Regions from separate parts of the Pseudomonas sp. Marseille-Q0931 genome, predicted to be linked through region 2. Evidence: predicted binding sites of a transcription regulator. Region 2 holds the regulator's gene; the other holds the start of a gene.
The links. Region 2 encodes sigma-54, which starts transcription at its own class of promoters, with help from an activator protein. Its sites were predicted from a motif close to ANTGGCATNNANNTTGCTNT; they were not measured.

Region 1 (8,295 bases), on a different contig from region 2:
CGCTGCAGCATATGGCCATGCCCGGCAACGTAACCAGCTCGCCACTGGTCGCCGCTCTCGACCCGCGGGTCGATGAGCAGACGGTACAGGAGCAGATGCAGGAGCCAGCTGCGGCGGGCGAGGAGGAGGTTGAGCCGGACGTGAAGCGGGGGTAGTCCGCCGCCAGACTTTGTAGGGTGGGCTTTAGCCCACGGCGGCCTCCCTTGGTGGGCTGAAGCCCACCCTACGGGCTTTGCGCGAATGGAGGGGGTGGGCTCAGAAGGGGCCGTCGCTCTCGGTGCGACGGGCCTCGCGTTGCAGTTGATAGACGAAGCGCTCGACCTGGCGTTGCTCCAGACCGGTCATGCGATGAAAACGAGTGCCGACGAAGGTCATGTCGACCTTGTCCTCGTATTGCACATGACGTATTTCCACTGCGCAGGTCAGGTTGCCGAAGGGCAGGTAAGCTGTGAGTCGCTCGTGCACCTGGCCATTGCTTAATTGCTGGCTGAGATTACCGGCGAAACGCAGTTTGCAGCCGGTGGCCGAGATGTCCAGCAGATGGCCTGGCAGCGACTCGCGCAGTTTGTCACCATTGAGTACAACCTTGACCAGATCGCTTTGTTTCAATTGTGCGCGAAAGGCGCTGCGGCGCTGGTGATAGATTACCTCACTGGGTAGCGGCGCCCAGTAGCAGGGGGCTCCCTCGAGCTCGCCGAGCTGCACGTCATGATCACAGGTCCAGGCGACGCGTACCCCGTCGCGAAACGCTTCTATGTTGAAGGTTTCACCCTGCTTGAGAAAACGCTCACCATCGTTGGGGATGATTTCGTCCAGTGCCACGCGAGCACGGTCTTTATCGATTTCAACCAGGTAGCTTTGGAAGCGCAGGTCGCGCCCCTTGAACTGAATGATCAGGGGGTCATGGTTCTGTTGCAGTTGACGCAGGATGGCAATGATCTCGACGGATGTCTTGAGCACCTTGGGCGGCTGAGGACCGCTCTCGTCGTTGAACGCGCTGGACACAGGACGGAACTCTCCGGTTCATGAGCTATAACGGCACTAGCATACTGGCAGAGTGCCTGCATGTCCCTGTGCTTTTTGTTGGGGGATGGCTCAGGCCTGGCTGAGCGGTCTTTGCTGCGCGATTCTAGCGGCACCGCCGCGGCTGTCATAGAGGCCGGGTGTCTCTGCGCCGCGCAGAATACCAAGGACGCTGCCGACCGAGGCCTGGTTGGCGCGAATCAAACGCCCATTGCGTAGATTGGCCTCCTGGCAGCGCTGCAGGAGAGCGGACAGCTCCTCACTGCGTACCAGCAACTGATCACCTACGGAGGACTTGCTCGCCAGCGCAGTGAGCCCTTCGCGATCTGCACTCAGACCGGCGTTTTGCAGCAGACGGCTGCGCTCGTTGCCGTGCTGTTGAAGCAGGGCAAGCAGAGGTTGTTTTTCACTGAGCAGGCTGTCGAGGCGCGGCAGGTCGCGTTCGGTGAGGGCCTGGAATTCGTTATCGATCAGCTCAAGCAATTGCTCGGCGGTGCCGATATCGTTGGTGAAGAGGTCAAGCAAGGCTGTGTCGTTCATGGCGGGCTCTTGGGGGTCGGGCGTCCAACACCCCCAGCGCAGCCCTGAGACTAGCGCTGGGATTCGAAGTCGAGCAGTTTCTGGGCGACGCGTTTGCTGTCGACCTGATAGCTGCCATCAGCAATGGCCTGTTTCAGCTGGGCCACACGCTCCTTGTTGACGATGGGCTGATCACGCAGCTTCTCGCCGATTGTTTGCAACTGCTGTGCCTCACGGCTCAGTTGTACCGATTCACCGCTCTTGGTGTTGGTCTGTTCATCAGTACCGGTGACAGGCGCTTTGTTCGGCTGTGCCGACTCATTGCGATTGCCAGCCTGAGTCGCGCCGGTACGTCCCGCATTGGCGGGCGTATTGGCATTGTTCAGCCGGTTGAAGTCGATGACCATGATGCAGAACCTCGGACGATATGGTGGACGCTTGCCATGCTTCTCGGCTGCTGCCGGGAAAACTTTAGGATTAATTTCATCGCGTCGTTTAACAGTGTAGGGAATCGCCACGTCTTTGCGCTACAAGAAACATGCCTACATGGGTACTTCCACTTGCCCAGGCCCGACAACGCGGGCTCGAACGACTCGCTGCGAACGCAGGTTACGCACGTTGATCTGTTCGCCTGGAGCACCATCGGTCAGAGCTTCGCCGGGCATACGGACACTCACGCTAGCGCCGCGAGCGCTGATCACCACCTGGTCGCCGCGCCGAATGACCTCGGCTATTTGCAGATGAGTCGAAAGAAGAATCTGGTCACTACCGAGCTGGCGCGTCAATTTTTTGCCGATCGCCTGATTCAGGTCGGTGAGAAAGTTCTGACCCAATTGACCGACATCGCGTTCAACCAGGCTCAAATCCGTAGCTTTGACTACGCTCATGCGCTTGAGCGGGCGAGTCAGTACGACAATGGGGCGATACAAGCGCACTTCAGCGGGCACGAATACTGTCCACGGAGCGCTGCCGTCACAGCGCACGCGCGTAGTGACACGGCCCAGCGGCTGCGCCGGGCTTTCCAGCGTGGTGGTCAGCGGCTGATCGCACAGAGGCAGGCGTAACCGTGGGTCGAGACGGTTGACGCGAATCTCATGGCGGCCCTGAATTTCGCTACGCTGTAGATATTCAGTGGTCGCCTGCTCAAGAAAGGCCTCGGTGGCGCCGATAAGTTGTTCAGTGCTGGTGAAGGTGGCAGCCGCCGTAGCGCTGTAGCCGAGTGTCGGCAAAGCGAGTAAAACGGGCAAAGGGGCAAGGCACTTTGCTAGTAGCTGACGGAATGATGACGTTCTCTGCTTCATAAGCAATGCAAAGCAAGCCCCGTGCCGCCTGCTAGGCTCAACGGGGTAGGCGTTACTGGATAAGAAGGAGTCCGGGCATGGCCGGGTTGATGGATTCGGTTAACCAGCGCACTCAGTTGGTGGGACAGAACCGCTTGGAGTTGTTGCTGTTTCGCCTGGAAGGCCCACAGCTTTACGGTATCAACGTATTCAAGGTGAAAGAGGTGCTGCAATGCCCGAAACTCACCATCATGCCCAAATCAAGTCCGGTGGTGCGGGGGGTGGCCAACATTCGCGGGGGCACCATCCCGATTCTCGATCTTTCCATCGCTACCGGCCGTGCCGCGCTGGAAGATCTGAAGACCAGCTTCGTGATCATCACCGAGTACAACACCAAGGTTCAGGGTTTTCTGGTGCGCTCGGTCGAACGTATCGTCAACATGAACTGGGAGGAGATCCATCCGCCACCCAAGGGCACCGGACGCGATCACTACCTGACAGCAGTCACGCGGCTCGACCAGCAGTTGGTCGAGATCATCGATGTCGAGAAGATTCTCGCCGAGGTGGCGCCTACCTCCGAAGTGATCTCCGCGGGCGTTATCGACGATCAGGTACAGAGTCAGGCGCTGACCAAGCACGTGCTGATCGTCGACGACTCTTCGGTGGCGCGTAAGCAGGTGCTGCGCTGTCTGCAGACCGTAGGCGTGGAAGTCACGGCACTGAACGACGGCCGTGAAGCGCTCGATTACCTCAAACAGATGGCCGAGGAGGGGCGGCGTCCCGACGAGGAACTGCTGATGCTGATTTCCGACATCGAGATGCCCGAGATGGACGGATATACGCTGACCACGGAGATTCGTAGCGATCCGCGCATGCAGAAGCTGCACATCCTCCTGCATACTTCACTGTCCGGGGTGTTCAACCAGGCGATGGTGAAGAAGGTCGGCGCCGACGATTTCCTCGCCAAGTTCAAGCCGGATGATCTGGCGGCGCGGGTGGTCGAGCGCATTCGGGTAGCGGATGGGGGCTGAGGGACAAACCTTGGTGAACGTTATGGTTGGTGAGGCGGCACTAGTGTCTTCAGGTAATTTGGATTTCGAGCAGTTCCGGACTTTCCTGGAAAAGGCCTGCGGTATTCTGCTGGGTAGCAACAAGCAGTATCTGGTCTCCAGTCGTCTGAACAAACTGATGGAGCAGAATGGCATCAAGACCCTGGGCGAACTGGTGCAGCGCATGCAAAGCCAGCCGCGCGGAGGGCTGCGCGAGCAGGTGGTGGATGCCATGACCACCAACGAGACCCTGTGGTTTCGCGACACCTATCCGTTCGAGGTGCTCAAGAGCCGGGTGCTGCCGGAGCTGATCAAGGCCTACCCGGCCCAGCGTCTGCGCATCTGGTCGGCGGCCTGTTCGTCCGGGCAGGAGCCCTATTCGCTGTCGATGACCATCGACGAGTTCGAGCGTACCAACCTCGGCCAGCTCAAGGCGGGTGTGCAGATCGTCGCCACCGATCTGTCTCCGTCGATGCTGAGCAACTGCAAGTCCGGCGAGTACGACAGCCTGGCCATGGGCCGCGGTCTGTCGCAGGAGCGTCTGCAGCGTTATTTCGATTCCAGGGGGCCGGGGCGCTGGCAGGTCAAGGCGCCGATCAAGAGCCGCGTCGAGTTTCGGCCACTGAACCTGCTCGACAGTTATGCGGCGCTGGGCAAGTTCGACATCGTGTTCTGCCGCAACGTGCTGATCTACTTCTCGGCCGAGGTGAAGAAGGACATCCTCACGCGTATCCATGCCACCCTCAAGCCAGGCGGCTATCTGTTCCTGGGGGCCTCCGAGGCGCTCAACGGGTTGCCCGAGAAGTACCAGATGGTGCAGTGCAGCCCGGGGATCATCTACAAGGCCAAATAGGCGCAAGGCATGTTTGGTATCAGCAGCGGGAGGCCTTTGGCCTAATGCCAGTCAGTTAAGCCGTTGCACTCGATCTTTGTAGGAGCCGGCTTGCCGGCGATCCGCCATAAAAAGCATCGCCAGCAAGCTGGCTCCTACGAAAAACGCCCCTCTACTGCAAGTAGGAGGGGGTGGTGACGAACTTATCTGATCAGCATTAGCCTTTGGCCTCCCGTTTGCGTTTCTGGACTCTGAAAACCATGGGCCCGATCGGATAGGTTTCGCCGTAGGCACCAGCGGTTTGGCCTGGTGCAGAAGAACCGATGCGCATCGCGCGCCCCAGGGTTCGGCGGGGCGGCAATCTGTCCGGTTGGCTTTGCCGCTTGCTTGCCAATAGGCGGTAAAGCCTTGCCGCTTTGCCGCTATTTCCCTGTTCGTCATGCTTTAAGCTATTGATTTTGTTGACTTAAATAAGTTGGCACAGCCTTTGCTGAATGTCTGCCAGGAAAGACCAGACAGCCCCAGCGGCAAAGGTTGCAGACATGAGCATCAACTTCGGCAGGGCACTCGGCATCCACGAACAGGCACTCGGTTTCCGCGCCCAGCGCGCTGAGGTGCTGGCCAACAACATCGCCAACGCCGATACGCCGAATTACAAGGCTCGTGATCTGGACTTCGCCAGTGTCCTGGCTGAGCAAAGCAATCGCATGCAGCGCGGTGGCGTTTCCCTGAACCGCACCGATAGCCGCCATATTCCTGCCGATGGTGTGATCACTGGTGAGGCTGAGATGCCCTACCGTATTCCGATGCAGCCGTCGCTGGATCAGAACACCGTGGATCTGCAGATCGAGCAGTCCAACTATGCCGAGAATGCCGTGCATTTCCAGGCCAGTTTCACCTTCCTCAATAGCAAGTTCAAAGGTCTCACCGCCGCCCTGCGCGGCGAATAAGGAGCGCGACCATGTCCCTTGCCAGTGTTTTCAGCATCGCCGGAACCGGCATGAGCGCGCAGAGCACTCGCCTCAATACCGTGGCCAGCAATATCGCCAACGCGGAGTCTGTCTCTTCGAGTATCGAGCAGACCTACCGTGCCCGTCATCCGGTGTTCGCCACCGTGTTCCAGCAGTCGCAGAACAGTGGTAGTGGTTCGCTGTTCGCCGAGCAGGACGAGGCGGGGAGTGGGGTGCAGGTGCTCGGCATCGTCGAGGATCAGAGCAATCTCGACATGCGCTACGAGCCCAGTCATCCGGCAGCGAATGCGGATGGGTACGTGTTCTATCCGAACGTCAATGTGGTCGAGGAAATGGCGGACATGATTTCGGCCAGTAGAGCCTTTCAAACCAATGCGGAAATGATGAATACCGCCAAGACCATGCTGCAGAAGGTTCTGACCCTGGGTCAGTAAGGACATAGCCATGAGCACCACAGAGACTGTTTCCAGCAGCGTGCTGTCGACATACTCCGGCACCTCGACCAGCAACACCAACGAATCCAGCTACTCCAGCCTGGGCAAGGATGACTTTCTGATGCTGCTGGTGACCCAGTTGAACAACCAGAACCCGCTGGATCCGCAGGACAACAGCGAGTTCGTGGCTCAGCTTGCGCAGTTCAGCAGCCTGGAAAGTCTGACCAATATCTCCGCTTCGATGGACTCGCTGCTGGGCAGCTATCAATCGTCGCAGGCTTTGCAAGCCTCTTCCCTGGTGGGGCGCAGCGTGATGGTTTCCGCCAGCAGCACCCAGGTGGATGGTGTTTCGGGGCTGACCGGCACGCTGGTGGTTCCAACGGCGGCCGACAACGTCTCGGTGAGGGTTTACGACGAGGCGGGCAGCCTGGTCAAAAGCATACCGCTGGATAATCAAAGCAGCGCTGGCCTGGTGGACTTCACCTGGGACGGCACCGATGAGAGCGGCCAACTGCTGCCCGCGGGCACCTACAAATTCTCGGCCTCCGCGTCGCTGGGTGGCACGTCCACCGCGCTGGAAACCTATCTGCCGGCAACGGTCAACAGCGTGACGCTCGGCATCGGGGGCGGCGACATGACGCTGAACCTGGCGGGTGCCGGAAATGTCGCGCTATCCAAAGTCATCAGCGTCGGCCAGTAATCAACAGGCATCGGGAGATAAGACATGACGTTCAATACGGCGCTCAGTGGGTTGAAGGCGGCCAGCACCCACCTGGATGTAACGGGCAACAACATCGCCAACACCGGGACGACGGGCTTCAAGTATTCGCGTGCGGAGTTCGCGGACCTCTATGCCAGCAGCATGTTCGGCACCGGCAGCAACGCGGTCGGCAGTGGGGTGATTACGGCGGATATCGCCCAGCAGCACACCCAGGGCAACATCAGCTACACCGACAACAGCCTGGATCTGGCCGTCAATGGCAGTGGCTATTTCATCGTCAACGATGGCGGCACCCAGCTCTACACCCGCTCCGGCGCGTTCAAGGTGGACAATCAGGGCAACGTCATCGACAACTCGGGCAACAACCTGATGGGCTACGGGGTGGACGCCGATGGCAACCTGGTCAATGGCGTGCTGACCAATCTGACCGTCGACACCAGCAACCAGGCGCCGAATGCCACCTCGACCGTTACCCAGGGGGTGGCGCTCAACTCGTCCGAGACGGTGCCCACCATCGCCTTCGACCCCACGGTCTCCGGTTCCTTCAACTGGTCGACCTCGGTGAGCCTGTACGACTCCCAGGGCAATGAGCACACCATGACCCAGTACTTCGTCAAGGAGGCGAGCAACGAGTGGAGCATGCACGTGCTGATCGACGGGCGCAATCCCGGTGATCCCGCCAGCACCGATCCGTATCAGGCGTCGCTGTCGTTCGACACCTCCGGCAGGCTGCAGGCATCGGCCTCCAGCGACTTCACGGTCAATGCCGATGGCACCATCACGCTGGCCGACTGGGTGCCGGCGACCATCACCGACGCCACCACCGATCCGGTCACCTGGGGCGACAACGGTGCCGCGGCGAGCACATCGGGGGTGACTCTGGATCTACGCAACATGACCCAGACCAATACCCGCTTCGCGGTCAACAGCCTGTCGCAGGATGGCTATACCACCGGTCAGTTGTCCGGGCTGTCGGTGGACGAGACCGGGCAACTGTTCGCCACCTATACCAATGGCCAGGCCAATTTGATTGGCCAGGTGGCGCTGGCCACCTTCGCCAACATGCAGGGGTTGACGCCGGTGGGCGGAACGGCCTGGAAGCAGTCGCTGGCCTCGGGCGAGCCGGTGATAGGTACGCCGGGCTCCGGTACGCTGGGCTCGATCGTCTCCGGTGCGCTGGAGGATTCGAACGTCGACCTGACCGCGCAACTGGTCGACCTGATCATCGCGCAGCGCAACTACCAGGCGAATGCCAAGACCATCGAAACGGAGAATGCGATCGCCCAGACGATCATCAACATCCGCTGACGGCGGCGGGCGGCATATTCTTGCCGCCGTCAAAAGGGCCTTCCGTGATGGAGGGCTTTTTTGTTTTTTAAAAACAATAACTTACTTAAAATTATTAGCCTGGCACGTGCCTTGCTTTGATCTGTCCGAGAGTCGTTTTCACGGCGGAGGTCGAAGTG
Region 2 (8,295 bases):
CCACGAAGGCGAAGACGATGCTCTTGATCACGCCGTTGAGCACATCGTCATAAAAGGAAACACTGTTCTGCATGTTGGACCAGAACGATCCCTCGTAGACGCCCAGCCAGTCCACGGCGACCATCGCCCCGCCCCAGATGCCGACGACACTGAAGATCATCGCCAGCAGCGGCATCGAGATGAAACCGGCCCACAGCCGTGGCGCGACGATGTACTTGAGCGGGTCGACACCGATCATCTCCAGGCTGGAGAGCTGCTCGGTCGACTTCATGTTGCCGATCTCGGCGGTCAGCGCCGAACCTGCGCGACCGGCGAACAGCAGCGCAGTGACCACCGGCCCCAGTTCACGCAGCAGGGTCAGGGCGACCATCTGCCCGACCGCCTGCTCGGAGCCATAGCTGACCAGGATGTTGTAGCCCTGCAGGGCCAGCACCATGCCGATGAAAACGCCGGAGACGACGATGATCGCCAGCGACATCACGCCGACCGCGAACAGCTGTTTGATCAACAGTTGCAACGGCTTGCCGGCGCGACTGCGGCCGAACAGCGCGCCGACTAGGAACAGCACCGAGCGCCCCAGCGTCGCAACCACATCGATACCCGCACGACCGAACAGCCGCAGCCGTTCGAGCGGTGAAATTCTGCGCATCAACCTCTCCCCAACAGATCTTCGCGGTAGTCCGGCGCTGGAAAATGGAACGGCACCGGGCCGTCCGGAATGCCCTTCATGAACTGACGAATACGCGGATTATCCGACTCCATCAGCTCGGCCGGCGTGCCCTGCCCCAATACCTGCGCATCGCCGACAACGTAAATGTAATCCGCGATGCTGGCGGTTTCCGCGAGATCGTGAGAGACCACCACGCTGGTGATCCCCAGCGCATCGTTGAGCAGGCGAATCAGACGCACCAGCACGCCCATGGCGATAGGGTCCTGGCCGACGAACGGCTCGTCATACAGCAGAATTTGCGGATCGAGAGCGATAGCGCGGGCCAGCGCCACACGACGCTTCATGCCGCCGGACAGCTCGTCCGGCATCAGCTCCAGCGCGCCGCGCAGGCCAACGGCCTGCAGTTTCATCAGGACGATGTCGCGAATCATCTCTTCCGGAAGCTTGGTGTGCACCCGTAGCGGGAACGCCACGTTCTCGAACACGTCGAGATCGGTGAACAGCGCGCCGCTCTGAAACAGCACGCCCATCTGCTTGCGCATGTCGAACAGCTCGTCCCGCGACAGCTTCGGCAGGCTCACGCCGTCGACGCGGACATCGCCTGCGGAGGGGCGCAGCTCGGCGGCGATCAGACGCAACAAGGTAGTCTTGCCGCAGCCGGAGGGGCCCATGATGCCGGTGACCTTACCGCGCGGAATGCGGATGTCGACCTTTTCGAAAATCGACCGCGCGCCGCGCTGAAAGCTGACGCCCTGCAACTCGATCGCGTACTCGTGCTCGGCGCTCATCTGAACTCCTCGAAAACCAGGCCTTCCTTGCAGACGCCGCCTCCCGATGCCAGGACACGCGCCGGCCAGAGGGGGCCAAAATGGCCGCGAACTATAGCATTTGCCGGACATGCCGCCCAATAGCGCCACAATACGGCGTTCAGACTTGCGACAGCTTCGACAATGGCTGCTTAAAGCAGAGGTGAGCGCAGAAAGCTTTTCCCGTTATAATCCCCGTCTTTTTTCGCCCGACAGCTCAGCCCAATGAACCAGACCCGCGACCTGATCGACTCCGCGCAGCGCACCATTCGCCTCGAACTCGAAGCGGTGCAGGAGCTGCTGCCCCGTATCGATGCCGATTTCATCAGGGCCTGCGAGCTCATTCTGAACTGCAAGGGACGCGTGGTCGTAGTCGGTATGGGCAAGTCCGGGCACATCGGCAACAAGATCGCCGCGACCCTGGCCAGCACCGGCACCACGGCGTTCTTCGTCCATCCGGCCGAAGCCAGCCACGGCGACATGGGCATGATCACCAAGGACGACATCGTCCTGGCCCTGTCCAACTCGGGCTCGACCGCCGAGATCGTCACCCTGCTGCCGCTGATCAAGCGCCTCGGCATCCGCCTGATCAGCATGACCGGCAACCCCGACTCGCCGCTGGCCAAAGCCGCCGAGGTCAATCTCGATGCCCGCGTATCGCAGGAAGCCTGCCCGCTGAACCTGGCGCCAACCTCCTCGACCACCGCCAGCCTGGTACTGGGCGATGCCCTGGCCATCGCCCTGCTGGAAGCGCGCGGTTTCACCGCCGAAGACTTCGCCTTCTCCCATCCGGGTGGAGCCCTCGGCCGTCGCCTGTTGCTCAAGGTGGAAAACGTCATGCACAAGGGCGATGCGCTGCCCTGCGTGCGCCGTGGCACCAGCCTGCGCGACGCGCTGCTGGAAATGACCCAGAAAGGCCTGGGCATGACCGTGGTACTGGAAGAAGACGGCCGCCTGGCCGGCATCTTCACCGATGGCGATCTGCGCCGCACCCTGGACAAGGGCATCGACGTACGCCAGGCGTCGATCGACGAGGTCATGACCCCGCACGGCAAGACCGCCCGCGCCGAGATGCTCGCCGCCGAAGCCCTGAAGATCATGGAAGACCACAAGATCAACGCGCTGGTGGTGGTCGACGACCAGGACAAGCCGGTCGGCGCCCTCAACATGCACGACCTGCTGCGCGCCGGAGTAATGTGATGAACGACCTGCTGCAACGCGCCCGCGCCGTCAAACTGGCGATCTTCGACGTCGATGGCGTGCTCACCGACGGCCGCCTGTACTTTCTCGAAGACGGCAGCGAGTTCAAGACCTTCAATACGCTCGACGGTCACGGCATCAAGATGCTGATCAATTCGGGCGTGCGCACCGCCATCATCAGCGGCCGCAAGACCCCGGTAGTGGAGCGCCGCGCCAACAACCTCGGCATCCAGCACCTGTTCCAGGGCCGCGAGGACAAACTCGTGGTGCTCGACGGCCTGCTCGCCGAACTCGGCCTAAGCTATGAAGAAGTTGCCTATCTGGGCGACGACCTGCCGGACCTTCCGGTGATTCGCCGTGTCGGATTGGGCATGGCCGTGGCCAGCGCCGACAGTTTCGTGCGCCAGCATGCCCATGGCGTGACCCAGGCGCGTGGCGGTGACGGTGCGGCGCGGGAATTCTGCGAACTGATCATGCGTGCCCAGGGCACACTGGAAGCGGCCCAGGCCGCCTATCTATAGAGAACAGCATGCCGCGTAAACTTCTCAATACTCTGATCTTCGCGCTGATCGCAGTGGTGGTGGCCGCTCTCGGCTACTGGAACCTCGCGCCGGACAGCGCCCGCGTAGCCCAGCAGAACGGCGATGACAATGTCATCGACTTCTATGTGGTCGGCGCACGCACCGTGCAGTTCCAGGATGACGGCAAACTGCACTACCGCATGACCGCGGACAAGCTCGAACACGTCAAGAGTACCGACATCACCCTGATCGACACGCCCAAGCTGGACCTCTACCGCGGCACCGAATTGCCCTGGAAAGTGACCAGCCAGCGTGCCGAAGTCTCGCCCGGCGGCGTCGAGGTGGAACTGATCGACGACGTGCGCATCGCCCGCACCGATGCAAAGGACCGTCCAACCATCATCACCAGTAGCCGCATGACCGTTATTCCCGACAAGGAATATGCGCAGACCGAGCAAGCAGTTAGAATCGTCGCGGCCAACGGGGTGACCACGGCACAAGGAATGAAAGCGTACTTGAATGACGGCAGGATGCTCCTGCAGTCCAACGTAAGAGGCCAGCATGAGGTTCGTTAATACCCTCCCCCTGATTCTCAGCCTCAGCGCCGCATTGGGAAGCGCGGCTGCCTGGGCACTGCCATCGGATCGCGACCAGCCGATCCGCATCCAGGCCGACAGCGCCGAACTGGATGACAAGCAGGGCGTCGCGGTTTATCGCGGCGACGTGATCATCACCCAGGGCACCCTGAAGATCACCGGCGACACCGTGACCATCACGCAGACCGCCAGTGGCGATATCGACGTCTTCACCTCGGTGGGCAACCTGGCCTATTACGAGCAGAAGCCAGCCGTGGACAAGGACATCGTCAAGGCCTACGGCAAGACCATCCAGTACTTCGCCAGCAACGAGCGTATCGTACTGATCGACCAGGCCAAGGTGATTCAGGAAGGCAATACCTTCGAAGGCGAGAAGATCGTCTATGACACCCGCCGCCAGATCGTCAATGCCGGTCGCGCCACGGGCGGCAACGTCAGCACGCCACGCCCGCGCATCGACATGGTCATCCAGCCGAAGAACAAACCCGCGGATCAGCAACAGTAATGGCCATTCTCAAAGCCCAACACCTGGCGAAAAGCTACAAGAGCCGCCAGGTCGTGCGTGACGTCAGCCTGAGCATCGAAAGCGGTCAGATCGTCGGCCTGCTCGGCCCCAATGGCGCCGGCAAGACCACCTGCTTCTACATGATCGTTGGCCTGGTGCGCGCCGATCAGGGCCGCGTGCTGATCGACGACCACGACGTCAGCCACCAGCCCATGCACGGCCGCGCGCGCGCCGGCATCGGCTACCTGCCGCAGGAAGCCTCGATCTTCCGCAAACTGTCTGTGGCCGACAACATCATGGCTATTCTGGAAACGCGCAAGGACCTGGACCGCGCCGGGCGGCAGGCGGAACTGGACAGCCTGCTGCAGGAGTTCCATATCCACCACATCGCCGACAGCCTCGGCATGAGCCTGTCCGGTGGCGAGCGACGCCGCGTGGAGATCGCCCGCGCCCTGGCGACCAATCCCAAGTTCATCCTGCTCGACGAACCCTTCGCCGGTGTCGACCCGATTTCGGTGGGCGACATCAAGCAGATCATCCATCACCTCAAGACCAAGGGCATCGGCATCCTGATCACCGATCACAACGTGCGCGAGACCCTGGATATCTGCGAAACCGCTTACATCGTCAATGATGGGCAACTGATCGCCGAAGGTGACGCCGAGACCATCCTCGCCAACCAGACGGTGAAGGAAGTTTATCTGGGCCACGAGTTCCGCCTGTAGCAGGCTGCGTGAAAATACTGCGCCTTCACACTGCCTGTAGATCGCCGCTATTTCGCTACAGAAATATTGCAACCCCTAGGCAAGAACGAGAAATTCAGGCATATAATTTGCTTCCTGGCGGCGCTTCGGCGCCCTGATGTGGAAGGCGTAACTCGCCAGTAAATTAAGGTCTGCAATGAAACCATCGCTAGTCCTCAAGATGGGCCAGCAGCTGACGATGACCCCGCAGCTGCAACAGGCTATCCGCCTCCTCCAACTGTCGACCCTGGACCTGCAACAGGAAATCCAGGAGGCGCTGGAATCCAATCCCATGCTCGAGCGCCAGGAAGATGGCGACGACTTCGACAACAGCGACCCGATGGCTGATGGCGCCGAAAGCGCCGCTCCCGCCCCGAGCAAGGAAGAGAGCTACCAGGAGACCACTCCGACGGTGGATAACCTGGAGGATGGCGAATGGGGCGACCGCATCCCCAACGAGTTGCCAGTCGATACCGCCTGGGAAGACATCTACCAGACCAGCGCCAGCAGCCTGCCCAGCAACGATGATGACGAGTGGGACTTCACCACCCGCACTTCCACCGGCGAGAGCCTGCAGAGCCATCTGCTCTGGCAACTGAACCTGGCCCCCATGTCGGACAAGGACCGGCTGATCGCCGCCACCCTGATCGACTGTATCAACAACGATGGTTATCTCGAGGAAACCCTCGAGGAAGTGACCGAATCCTTCGACCCAGAGCTGGATATCGAGCTGGACGAAGTGGAAGTGGTGCTGCACCGCATCCAGCAGTTCGAACCGGCCGGTATCGGTGCCCGCGACCTGCGCGAATGCCTGCTGCTGCAATTGCGCCAGCTGCCTGCCAATACGAGCTGGCTGAACGAGACCCAGCGCGTCGTCAGCGATTATCTCGAGTTGCTCGGCAGCCGCGATTACGCCCAGCTGATGCGCCGCACCAAGCTCAAGGAAGACGAACTGCGCCAGGTCATCGACCTGATCCAGCGCCTGAATCCGCGCCCGGGGTCGCAGATCGAATCCAGCGAGCCGGAGTACGTCGTTCCGGACGTGATCGTGCGCAAGCACAACGACCGCTGGCTGGTGGAGCTGAACCAGGAAGCCATGCCGCGCCTGCGGGTCAACCCGCAGTATGCCGGCTTCGTCAAACGCGCCGACTCCAGCGCCGACAACACCTTCATGCGCAACCAGCTGCAGGAAGCGCGCTGGTTCATCAAGAGCCTGCAGAGCCGCAACGAGACGCTGATGAAGGTGGCCACGCAGATCGTCGAGCACCAACGCGGCTTTCTCGATTACGGCGACGAGGCGATGAAGCCTCTGGTGCTGCACGACATCGCCGAAGCGGTCGGCATGCACGAGTCGACCATTTCGCGCGTGACCACGCAGAAATTCATGCACACCCCGCGCGGCATTTACGAGCTGAAATATTTCTTCTCCAGCCACGTCAGCACCTCCGAAGGCGGCGAATGCTCGTCCACCGCGATCCGCGCGATCATCAAGAAACTGGTTGCGGCAGAAAACGCGAAAAAGCCGTTGAGTGACAGCAAGATCGCTGGTTTACTGGAGGCACAAGGCATCCAAGTCGCCCGTCGGACGGTCGCCAAGTATCGCGAGTCCCTCGGTATCGCGCCCTCCAGTGAGCGCAAGCGACTGATGTAGGCCAGATCGACTGAAGGCCCAGGGTCTTCAGGCCAGAGTGTTCCGGCGGCGGGTCGAACCAGACCCGTCTCTTACACAAGGCAACAAGGAGAAAGCGGTATGCAAGTCAACATCAGTGGACATCAGCTGGATGTGACCGACGCCCTGCGTGACTATATCGGCGAGAAACTGGGCCGACTGGAACGCCACTTCGACAAGATCACCAACGTTCAGGTGACCATGGAGGTCGAGAAACTCAAGCAGAAGATCGAAGCCACCCTGCATGTCGCCGGCGGCGAAGTCGTCGCCAATGCCGAACATCAGGACATGTACGCTGCCATCGACCTGTTGGCCGACAAACTCGACCGTCAACTCATCAAGCACAAGGAAAAGCAGCTCGAGCGTCTGCAAGGCGCCACGGCCCGCTAACATTCCCCATCCATGATCCGACTTGAAAACATCCTGACCCCCGGCCGTTCCCTGGTGAACGTGCCGGGCGGCAGTAAGAAACGCGTGCTCGAACAGATCGCCAACCTGGTTGCCCGCGACCTGCCCGACCTGGATGCCCAGGACATCTTCGAAAGCCTTATCGCCCGCGAGAAGCTCGGTTCCACCGGCTTCGGCAACGGCATTGCCATTCCCCACTGCCGCCTGGCCGGCTGCAGTGCACCGATCAGCGCCGTGTTGCACCTCGACACCGCGGTCGACTTCGACGCCATCGACGGCGTGCCGGTCGATCTGCTGTTCGTCCTGCTGGTGCCGGAAGCGGCAACCGACGCGCACCTCGAACTGCTGCGCCAGATCGCCAGCATGCTCGATCGCCAGGAAGTACGCGAACGTCTGCGCCAGGCCAACAGCGGCGAAGATCTCTATCAGGTCGTGGTGGACATTCAGAACGGTCAATGACATGCGCCTGATCATCGTCAGCGGTCGCTCCGGCTCGGGCAAGAGCACCGCCCTCGATGTACTTGAGGACAACGGTTTCTATTGCATCGACAACCTGCCGGCCGGCCTGCTGCCCGACCTCGCCGAGCGCTTCCTGCCACACAGCGATATGCTGCTGCCGCAGGTGGCCGTTTCCATCGATGCACGCAACCTGCTGAGCCAGCTCAAGCGCTTCCCGGAGCTGCTCGAAGAAGTACGCCAGCGCAACATCCGCTGCGACGTGCTCTACCTCGACGCCGAAGACGAGACGCTGCTCAAACGCTTCTCGGAAACCCGCAGACGCCACCCGCTGACCAACGACAACCGCTCGCTGGCCGAGGCCATCGCCTACGAAAGTCAGCTGCTGGCACCGATCACCGATCGCGCCGATCTGAAGATCGATACCACGAGGCTGAACCTCTATCAGCTGCGCGATACGCTCAAGCTGCGCCTGCTCGGCCAGACGCAGACCGGCACCGCCTTTCTCGTCGAGTCCTTCGGTTTCAAGCGTGGCATGCCGGTCGACGCCGATCTGGTGTTCGATGCACGCTGCCTGCCCAACCCTTACTGGAAGCCTGAGCTGCGCGACTATTCCGGCCTGGATCAACCAGTGGTCGACTACCTGGCGGCGCAACCGGAGGTCGAGGAGATGTATCAGGACATTCTCGCCTACCTGGAAAAATGGCTGCCGCGCTTCGCC

Region 1: flgB (flagellar basal body rod protein FlgB) is a predicted target of sigma-54. The motif match lies at 5,178-5,197, and genes of this name have one in related genera.

Annotation. Positions count from the first base shown of each region.
Region 1 covers NZ_CALNWT010000001.1:384,439-392,733, forward strand. Annotated here, with positions in the region: gene P3C50_RS01920 (MFS transporter) at 1-155, shown strand, start outside; gene P3C50_RS01925 (flagellar brake protein) at 256-1,005, opposite strand; gene flgN (flagella synthesis protein FlgN) at 1,096-1,563, opposite strand; gene flgM (flagellar biosynthesis anti-sigma factor FlgM) at 1,614-1,949, opposite strand; gene flgA (flagellar basal body P-ring formation chaperone FlgA) at 2,085-2,843, opposite strand; gene P3C50_RS01945 (chemotaxis protein CheV) at 2,921-3,853, shown strand; gene cheR (protein-glutamate O-methyltransferase CheR) at 3,897-4,724, shown strand; gene flgB (flagellar basal body rod protein FlgB) at 5,246-5,653, shown strand; gene flgC (flagellar basal body rod protein FlgC) at 5,665-6,108, shown strand; gene P3C50_RS01965 (flagellar hook assembly protein FlgD) at 6,119-6,808, shown strand; gene flgE (flagellar hook protein FlgE) at 6,833-8,137, shown strand; gene P3C50_RS01975 (flagellar basal body rod protein FlgF) at 8,293-8,295, shown strand, end outside.
Region 2 covers NZ_CALNWT010000012.1:5,468-13,762, reverse strand. Annotated here, with positions in the region: gene mlaE (lipid asymmetry maintenance ABC transporter permease subunit MlaE) at 1-649, opposite strand, end outside; gene P3C50_RS18085 (ABC transporter ATP-binding protein) at 649-1,458, opposite strand; gene P3C50_RS18080 (KpsF/GutQ family sugar-phosphate isomerase) at 1,702-2,676, shown strand; gene P3C50_RS18075 (KdsC family phosphatase) at 2,676-3,197, shown strand; gene lptC (LPS export ABC transporter periplasmic protein LptC) at 3,206-3,772, shown strand; gene lptA (lipopolysaccharide transport periplasmic protein LptA) at 3,759-4,298, shown strand; gene lptB (LPS export ABC transporter ATP-binding protein) at 4,298-5,023, shown strand; gene P3C50_RS18055 (RNA polymerase factor sigma-54) at 5,199-6,692, shown strand; gene raiA (ribosome hibernation-promoting factor, HPF/YfiA family) at 6,792-7,100, shown strand; gene ptsN (PTS IIA-like nitrogen regulatory protein PtsN) at 7,113-7,577, shown strand; gene rapZ (RNase adapter RapZ) at 7,579-8,295, shown strand, end outside.